One region of the Vallitalea sediminicola genome, then DNA from elsewhere that is predicted to be linked to it. Evidence: a T-box and tRNA genes for the amino acid it is inferred to sense, from the RefSeq annotation. Region 1 holds a T-box; the other holds one or more tRNA genes.
The links. A T-box is a leader RNA that pairs with one kind of tRNA and senses whether it is charged. The one in region 1 lies ahead of ACX6CF_RS03840 (glycine--tRNA ligase), so its partner is inferred to be a tRNA-Gly.
Positions count from the first base shown of each region.

Region 2: it has a tRNA-Gly gene. The T-box ahead of ACX6CF_RS03840 (glycine--tRNA ligase) is inferred to sense a tRNA for this amino acid. The anticodon was not compared.

Region 1 is NZ_BTPT01000009.1:36,244-41,320, reverse strand. It holds gene ACX6CF_RS03845 (glycoside hydrolase family 3 N-terminal domain-containing protein) at 1-1,155, opposite strand, end outside; T-box leader at 1,398-1,574, shown strand; gene ACX6CF_RS03840 (glycine--tRNA ligase) at 1,645-3,033, shown strand; gene ppdK (pyruvate, phosphate dikinase) at 3,379-5,077, shown strand, end outside.
Region 2 is NZ_BTPT01000031.1:25,831-30,907, reverse strand. It holds gene ACX6CF_RS14205 (AraC family transcriptional regulator) at 1-1,469, opposite strand, end outside; tRNA gene ACX6CF_RS14200 (tRNA-Gly) at 1,761-1,832, shown strand; gene ACX6CF_RS14195 (M15 family metallopeptidase) at 1,956-3,149, opposite strand; gene rplT (50S ribosomal protein L20) at 3,502-3,858, opposite strand; gene rpmI (50S ribosomal protein L35) at 3,886-4,083, opposite strand; gene infC (translation initiation factor IF-3) at 4,111-4,605, opposite strand; ribosomal protein L20 leader region at 4,664-4,799, opposite strand; gene thrS (threonine--tRNA ligase) at 4,911-5,077, opposite strand, start outside.

The DNA.
Region 1 (5,077 bases):
TAAAATATTATCATTGTTTTCTAAGAGAACAATAGATTCTTCTGCTGCTTGTTGAGATAAAATCTGATGATGTTTACAGTTGATTGTATCTATTGCTGTTTTTATATCTTTTGGTTTATAATTATTTAATCCAAGTCGATATTTTGTTTTTAATACCCTTAATACTGCTTTATCAATTACTTTTTCTTTTAAAATATTTTTTTCTACAGCTTCTTTTAATTTTGAACCATAACATAATTGGAACGGTGCTTCTATATCAATTCCTGCCTCTAATGCCTGAATACCTGCCATTTGTAAATTTTCTGCTGTTTTATGAAAATGATGTAGCATATCTATACTACCAAAGTCAGCGATTACATAACCATTGAATCCACATTCATCTCTTAGTAAGTCTGTCATAATTTCTTTTGAAGCTGCTATTGGGATTCCGTCTAGTTCACTATATGCATTCATGACAGACATAGCTCCAGCTTCTCGTATAGCTGCTTTGAAAGGAGGTAAATAAAGTTCTCTTAATTGACGTGGTCCGGTATACACTGGTGAAAGATTTACACCACCTTCGGGACTACCATGGGCAACAAAGTGTTTGACAGTCGCACCGATATGTTGATCATCTATTTGCTTTTTTCCTTGCAACCCATTAATATATGCTATACCAAGACGTTCGCATAAATATGGGTCTTCACCGTAAGTTTCTTCAACCCGACCCCATCGTAGTTCCCTTGCTAAATCTAAGTCTGGAGCGAGTCCTTGATTAATGCCCACAGAACTACTTTCTAGGGCAATAACTTCTGCCACTTTTTTAACTAATTCTTCATTCCAAGAGCTTGCCATACCAATACTTTGAGGAAAGATAGTAGCATTTACTCCCATATAACCATGTAAGCATTCTGCTACTACAATAGCAGGTAAATTATAGAGGCTTTTTTCAATAATATAAGATTGTATAGCGTTTATTACTTTTACATTTTGTTCAGTAGGTAATTTGGGATCAAGTATAGCTCCGATACTACCGCTTTTTAGAATAATATCAGCCTTTTCTTTTGAAAACTCACCATTTTGTAGAAAGTCTCTACCTTGTACCATAGAAAGTTGATTGATTTTTTCATCTAGATTCATAGATTTAACAATTTGTTCGTATTGTAATGTTTCCAAATTCGTTGCCTCCTCAATAAATTTATAGTTGATAGTATAATATGTAATAAGATTTAAATGAATAGATTTTTTTTACAAAAGAATGAATATATTTTACTTGTTTTATTTGCTTAGAATTAATGAAGTTAATTAATAATTATCCTTGACATAGAAAGACTGTTTTGATATACTTTTTCTCATATATAGACAGTTTTACCAAAATATATTTTAATTGAAATATTACTATATAGAAATTATATAATGATTCTGTATTGATGAAGGTAAGTAATTAATTAAAGAATTCTTAGAGCGAGTTCAGGAAGGTGGAAGCTGAACAGAATATAATTAATGAATGGCACTTTTGAACAGATAAGTAAGTGGATGTGATTATATCACATCAAGTAGGGTGGAACCGCGGAAGATGTTCTTTCGTCCCTTTTGGGGATAGAAGAATGTCTTTTTTTACGTGTAAAAAATAATATTAATAAGTATAGAAAGGATGTATAAATTATGGAAAAGACAATGGAAAAAGTAGTTGCGCTTGCAAAGGCTAGAGGTTTTGTTTATCCGGGATCAGATATCTATGGTGGATTGGCTAATACATGGGATTATGGACCTCTTGGAGTAGAATTAAAAAATAATGTAAAAAAAGCTTGGTGGCAAAAATTTATTAAAGAGAGTCCTTACAATGTAGGAATTGATTGTGCTATATTAATGAATCCACAAGTATGGGTTGCTTCAGGACACGTAGGTGGTTTCAATGATCCTTTAATGGATTGTAGAAGTTGTAAAGAAAGATTTAGAGCTGACCAATTGATAGAAAATTATATGAAAGATAATAATCTTGAAATAGAAGATGCTGTTGATTCATGGTCTAATGAAAAGATGAAAAACTATATTGATGAAAAAGGTATTGTTTGTCCTTCTTGTGGAGAGAAAAACTTTACAGATATTAGACAATTCAATTTAATGTTCAAAACTTTCCAAGGTGTAACAGAAGATGCTAAAAATACTGTTTATCTACGTCCAGAAACAGCACAAGGTATTTTTGTTAACTTCAAAAATGTACAACGTACTTCTAGAAAGAAAATACCATTTGGTATAGGTCAAATAGGTAAATCATTCAGAAATGAAATTACTCCAGGTAACTTTACATTTAGAACAAGAGAATTTGAGCAAATGGAATTAGAATTTTTCTGTGAGCCAGGAACAGACCTTGAATGGTTTGAGTATTGGAAAAAATACTGTGTCAATTGGATATTGTCTCTTGGTATAAAAGAAGAAAATATGAGACTAAGAGATCATAGCGAGGAAGAATTATCTCATTATAGTAATGCAACATCTGATATAGAATACTTATTCCCATTTGGATGGGGAGAATTATGGGGTATTGCCGATAGAACTGATTTTGACTTGGCAAAACATCAAGAAGTTTCTGGTGCTGATATGGCATACTTTGATGATGTTAAAAAAGAAAAATATGTCCCATATTGTATTGAGCCTTCACTAGGTGCAGATAGAGTAACACTAGCATTTTTATGTGAAGCTTATGACGAAGAAGAATTGGAAAATGGTGATGTTAGAAAAGTTTTACGTTTTCATCCAGTAATTGCACCTGTACAAGTAGCAGTTCTTCCATTGTCTAAAAAATTATCTGAAGAAGCTGAAAAAGTGTATGCTATGTTAGGTAAACATTATAATGTTGAATATGATGATAGAGGTAGTATCGGAAAAAGATATCGTAGACAAGATGAAATTGGAACTCCTTATTGCTTAACATTTGATTTCGATTCTTTGGAAGATGGAGCAGTAACTATTAGAGATAGAGATTCAATGGAACAAGAAAGAGTTAAAATAGATGATTTACTAAATTATTTAGGAAAAAGAATAACATTTTAACATAAAATTACACAAAAAAAAACATTAAAGAGATACTTTATTAGTCAATTGGTTAAAATCTATATATTAGTAGAAAAAAACAAAAAAAAATCTACTTATTTTAAGTTTTTGTGTTATAATATATGTCGGACTGACATATTAGTAAAATTTTAGCAAATAAAATTTAATGAATTATTTACAGTTATATCAATGAAAAAATTGTTAAAATTATACAATTTGGTCATAATTTATTATAAGGTCATTAATATTTATTTGTGTTTTAATAAGTGACATAAAAACTAAGAGGTTTAACCTCAGGTTTTTAATATAAATAATTAAAGAAAAGATTATCAGGAGGTATATTTAATGAGCAAGAAATATGTTTATATGTTTAGTGAAGCTGATGCATCAATGAAAAACCTTCTTGGTGGTAAGGGTGCTAACTTAGCAGAAATGACTAAGCTAGATTTACCAATTCCTCAAGGATTTACTGTTTCAACAGAAGCTTGTATTAATTATTATGATAATGGTGAAAGTATATCTGAAGAGATTAAAGGACAAATTGAAGACGCTTTAGTACAAGTTGAGAAAATTAATAATAAAAAATTTGGTGATAACAGCCAACCATTATTAGTATCCGTTCGTTCTGGAGCTAGAGTATCTATGCCTGGTATGATGGACACAGTACTTAACTTAGGATTGAATGATGTGTCTGTTGAAGGATTTGCAAAAGCTACAGAAAATGCTAGATTTGCATACGATTCTTATAGAAGATTTATTCAAATGTTTTCTGACGTTGTTAAAGGTCTTCAAAAATCAAAATTTGAAAGAGTTTTAGATGATATCAAAGAACAAAAAGGATATGCTAGTGATTTAGATTTAACAGCTGATGACTTAAAAGATGTAATCGCTGCGTTCAAAAATTTATATAAAGAACAATTAGGTGAAGAATTTCCACAAGATCCTAAGGAACAATTAATGGCAGCTGTAGAAGCAGTTTTTGGTTCATGGAATAATGAACGTGCTATCATTTACAGAAGAATGAATGATATTCCAGGAAACTGGGGAACAGCTGTTAATATTCAAACAATGGTATTTGGTAATATGGGCGAAAGTTCAGGAACAGGAGTTGCTTTTACAAGAAACCCTGCAACTGGTGAATCTGGAATCTATGGAGAATACTTATTAAATGCACAAGGTGAAGACGTTGTTGCTGGTATTAGAACTCCAGAACCTATAACAAGACTTGAACAAGATATGCCAGTAGTATATAAACAATTCATGGAAATAGCTACTAACTTAGAAAATCATTATAAAGATATGCAAGATATGGAGTTTACTATTGAAAAAGGTAAATTATATTTCTTACAAACTCGTAATGGTAAAAGAACAGCAGCTGCTGCATTAAAGATTGCTGTTGATTTAGTAGAAGAAGGATTATTGACTCCAAAAGAAGCATTAATGAAAGTTGAGCCAAAACAACTTGATCAATTACTTCATCCTAACTTCGATGTTGCTGCTCTAAAAGCTGGTGACGTAGTAGCTAAAGGTTTACCAGCATCTCCAGGAGCTGCTGCTGGTAAGGTATACTTTACTGCAGAAGATGCAGCTGAAGCTGCTAAGAGAAACGAAAGAGTTGTATTAGTAAGACTTGAAACTTCACCAGAAGATATTGAAGGTATGTATGCTTCACAAGGAATCTTAACAGTACGTGGAGGTATGACATCACATGCTGCCGTTGTAGCTCGTGGAATGGGTACTTGCTGTGTATCTGGTTGTGCAGATATTAAGATTGATGAAGAAAACAAAGTATTTACTGTTGCTGGACAAACTGTTAAAGAAGGAGATTATATCTCATTAGACGGTTCAACAGGAAATATTTACATTGATGATATTAAGACAGTTGATCCTGAAATTTCAGGAGATTTTGAGCAGTTCATGGCATGGGCTGACGAAGTTAAAGTTTTAAAAGTTAGAACTAATGCTGATACTCCAAGAGATGCTAGAAAAGCTGTTGAATTTGGTGCAGAAGGTATTGGTCTTTGCCGTACTGAGCATATGTTCT
Region 2 (5,077 bases), on a different contig from region 1:
GTTAGTTTACCAATTAAATCTTTGTCATCATCTTCCCCTTTAATATTACTGACAATTACAGCGATATTACCTTGTCTCATATCAATAGCTGTATTTTCATATGGATCCGATAGTATTTCTGTAGTTATATTCATTATAGCAAATAAATATAGTTCTTTATCCTCTTTAGATTTATGTTGAAGTTCTAATTGATTATCAATATTTAAAACGCAAAGTACGAATTTATTGTCAAAGTTCAGATTAATACTTTTTTCTTCTTTTGCTTCCTTCAATTCATTCTTAGATATAGATGAACTATTAATCAATAATTTTCTTAAAAAATAATTTTTATAAATTACATTTTTTTTATTTTTTTCTTTATTTAATCTTTTTAATTCCGTGTTATAGTATTGATATGTATTTTTAAGTAATGCTATTTCATCATTATTAGCAATTTGCTTATCTTCATTTTTTAATTGAGATATGAGACTTCCTACTGGTTTATATATTTTGCTTGTTATTATTATTGATAATATTATAGTTATAAATAAAAATAGAATTGTTATCAACAATATCCCTAATTTCATTTTAGTAATATATTCAAAAACTTGTTTATGGGGTTTAACATTTATGATAGTCCAATTGACCTCTTCTATCTTCATATATGATACTAAGAACTTTTCATTGGAAATTTTGCTTGTAAAATATCCTATATCACCATTCATATTATTTACTACATCTTTTTTAATATCTGATTCATATTCAGGTTTTAGACTAAAATTATTATCTAGATTAATTATTTCATTTTTATCATTTAGAATATATATACCTTCATCATTATAGTCATTTAATGAATTAATCATCTTGATATTATCAAAAAGCCATTCAGCTTTTATATTGAATATTATTGAGCCATCTATTCCTCTTTCTTCATCATAATTATCATATAAAATATATGTAAAGACATCGTCAACGTTAATTTCTTTATCATCTTCGTTAATTAAATTGATATTTCTATAAATAGGAGTTAATTTGGGTGGACATTGATTTTGATTATTCATCATATTTTTCAGATATTCATCTTTAAATTCTAATCCTTGAAATGTAGAAAAGAATTGATTATTAGTTTCATTATATATAAAAATAGAATGGATGAAATCATTCGTATTTTGTATTGTATCTCTTAGTCTATTGGTTAGTTTTAATAATTCACCATAATCTTGGTCTTTTTCATACATCATATATCGAATATACGGTGTAGAATATGTTGATAAACATAATTTTTTAATCATGTTATCCATATGCTCAACATTATATTTAATTTGATAGAGTACTTTTAAATTAGTTTTATATTCATTTTCAATAGCTTTACCTTGGAAAAAATTAATTATACTAAAAGAAAAAAGATTAATTATGATAATAAAACTACAAGTTATTGATAAAAATATATACCGAAAATATTTTCTTAGTCTAACATTTGAGATAAACATTAATAATAACCTCTCTCTTGTATATAGTTATTTTTTAGAATAAAATCATATTAAAATTCTACCAAAAAAAATATTTTTTTGCAATATAATACAAAAAAACTTAAATTTAAGCGTTTTTCTAAACAAACTAAGAATTCAATTTTTTATATTAATCTTTTTATTATGTATTAGCACATCAATATATTTTAAAGATTTCTAGATTTTTTCATTTATATATCATAAAACTATTGACATTTATTGAATTTCTGATATAATATATTTTGCGTAATCGTTAATTAAATACTAGTATTTGCGTGAGTGGCTCAGTGGTAGAGCATCGCCTTGCCAAGGCGAGGGTCGCGGGTCCGAATCCCGTCTCGCGCTTTTTATTTAAATAGAAAGTGATGCTTTCTATTTTTTTGTGTTGTTTACTTTCCTTTAATATAATTGTAAATACTAAAAATAACGTAAAGCCCCTATATCATTCTAGGAGCTTCACATTTACTTTTACTTCATATATTGTTCAAAATATTCTTCATAAGTAAGACCTTTTTCATAAACATCTGTCGCAAGGTCTTCACCTAAATAACGAATATGCCATGGTTCATATTGATATCCAGTTATATCTTCTTTTCCTAATTTATAACGAATAATAAAACCAAATCTATGAGCATTTTCTGATAACCATATTCCTTCTTCTAATTCACCAAGTCTTTCTTCTAGTTTATAGTTAACTCCTGCACATGATACATCAATAGCTAATCCTGTTTGATGTTCACTTTGACCAGGTTTTGCGCTCACTTTGTTAGCAGCTTCATATCCTCTTTTATTCACGTTATAATTAAAAATTGTTTCCTGTCTCTTATAAGAACGATATCCTGAAACTCCTACAATCTCAATACCTTCTTCTTTTGCTTGTGCTACAAGCCTTTCCAATGCATGTGCTGCTTCTGCTCTCATATATCTTTTTGGATCTTCGTGAGTAAATGAGAATTTTACGTCTGGTTTAATTAAATCATCGGGCACATAGTCACTTGGTAAGTTTCTTTGTTTATTAACTAATACATGAATATCTTTTGGATCAGTTAATACTTGTTTTCCCTCTTCATCAATCATCACTGTATCATCATCACTGATATCGCTATTATCGTTATTAGTTTCATCAGGGTTATTATTCTCTTGTTTTGGTTCTTGTTTTGGTTCTTCTTTTGGTTCTTCTTTTTTAGGTTCTTGTTTTACTTCTTCAGTTGATTTCTCAACTACTACACTAACTGTAGCTTCGATGTTTTCATATACATATGTTATTGTTGCTTGATCATCTACTTCTGCTTTATCAGAAACAACTATATCTCCATCAATAACAGATACTTTATCTTCGCTATCAGAATGGATAAGTAAATTAGCATCATTAGTTAAATCTACTACATCTCCATCTGATAATACCCCTTCAACTTTTACATTGTATTTATCACCAATTTCAAGTGATAAACTCTCCTCAGATAGTCGTAATTCTTTTACACTATTCTCTTTTTCATCAGAAGTATTTTCTTGTGTTTCGTTATTTTTTTCAGTTTCAACAGCATTTTCCTGTGCAGTTACTTTGTTTGTGTCTTTTCTATCTTTTATGAAACCTATTGTTAGAATAAACACCAAACACAGAGCCCCTACAATCAAAACTATTTTACCAACTTTTTTATACATCCTCTCACCTCTTATGTTTTAATCTAAACATTATTTTAACATAGAGGATATTTTATTACAACATATTGTGACAAAATAATAAGTATAGTTACTATATCCTTTATAAACTAAGATTTTTCCTTATTAAAATTAACTATAATTAGTTTATATGTTTGTTTTTATTACAAAATACTACTTTTTTTCCATTAATTTATTAGTCATTTAGTATTTATCCTTAATTATATTTAGTTAGAAACATTGAAGATGATAATCCTTCTATAATTAAGTATTTATAAGAACAACCATATATCTTTTAAATACAAAAAAACCCTCTATACCATAGAGAGTTTAATATAAAAATTATTAATTTTTATTATTGAATTTTTGATTTTGCTGTTTCTACTAGGCTTGCAAAACTTTCAGAATCATTAACTGCCATGTCAGCTAACATTTTTCTGTTAACATTAACATCTGCTAACTTAAGACCATACATGAATTTGCTATATGATAATCCATGAACTCTAGTTGCAGCATTAATTCTAGCAATCCAAAGTCTTCTAAAATCTCTTTTCTTAAGTCTTCTTCCTGTATATGAATAAACACCTGATTTCATTACTGCTTGTTTAGCAGTTCTGAATTGTTTAGATTTTGCTCCTCTATATCCTTTAGCTAACTTTAATACTCTTTTACGTCTCTTACGTGTGTGTAAAGCACCCTTGATTCTTGCCATGTTTTTTCCCTCCTGTTCGGTTTATATTTAAAGGTATGGTAATAACTTCTTCATTACTTTTTCGTTAGACTTATCCATCATTGTAGCATGTCTAAGAGTTCTTTTCTTTTTAGCTGATTTCTTAGTCAAGATATGTCTTTTAAATGCTTTGTTTCTTTTTAATTTACCTGTTCCAGTTTTCTTAAAACGCTTAGCAGCGCCACGATGTGTTTTCATTTTAGGCATAATAATTTCCTCCTTAGAATACCGTATTTATCTTTTCTTCGCCATAAACATTACCATGCTTCTACCTTCCATTTTGGGATACTTCTCAATATCCGCAATGTCTACTAGATTTTCTGCAAACTTAAGTAAGATTTCTCTACCTATTGCAGTATGAGCTAATTCTCTACCTCTAAAGCGTACGGAAACTTTTACTTTATCTCCATTATTTAAGAATTTCTTAGCATGTTTCATCTTAGTATCAATATCATGTTGCTCAATATTAGGAGATAAACGAACTTCTTTTACACTGATGATGTTCTGTTTCTTTTTAGCTTCCTTCTCACGTTTAGCTTGTTCATATCTAAACTTTCCATAATCAATTATTCTACATACTGGTGGCTTTGCCTTTGGGGAAATTTTAACTAAATCCAAATTTTTTTCTCTAGCAAGCCTTTGAGCATCTCTTGCAGACATTATACCCAGCTGGTTACCTTGATCATCGATTAAACGTACTTCTCTGTCTCGAATTTGCTCATTAATCATTAATTCGCTAATAGTAGGACACCTCCAAAAATTTTTAATTACATTTCGCCTTTAGCTTTATACAATAAAAAAGCGCGTATCTACATACCCACTCATATACATTACATAATCAATGAATTCATCCATCTTTTACGTATTTTACCCTAGTAGCTTTATTACCATAAGGTGAGAAGTGGATACTTCTACTTGTTTTACTTCTCACTAATTATACAGGTTAGATTACTATCTGTCAATAGTTTTTTAATATAAAAAGCACATTCCTTAAAATAAATAAGTCCTGTGCTTTTTATTTATCACATTACAGCTTATTTTTCTTCAGCTTCTATAATTTCTTTACTTTCGATTTCTTTTTCTATCCTTTCGATAAATTCATCAAGTGAAATCGCTCCTTCATCGCCTTTAGCTCTACTTCTAACAGCTACTTTGTTTTCATCCTGCTCTTTTTGACCAACTATAAGTAGATAAGGAACTC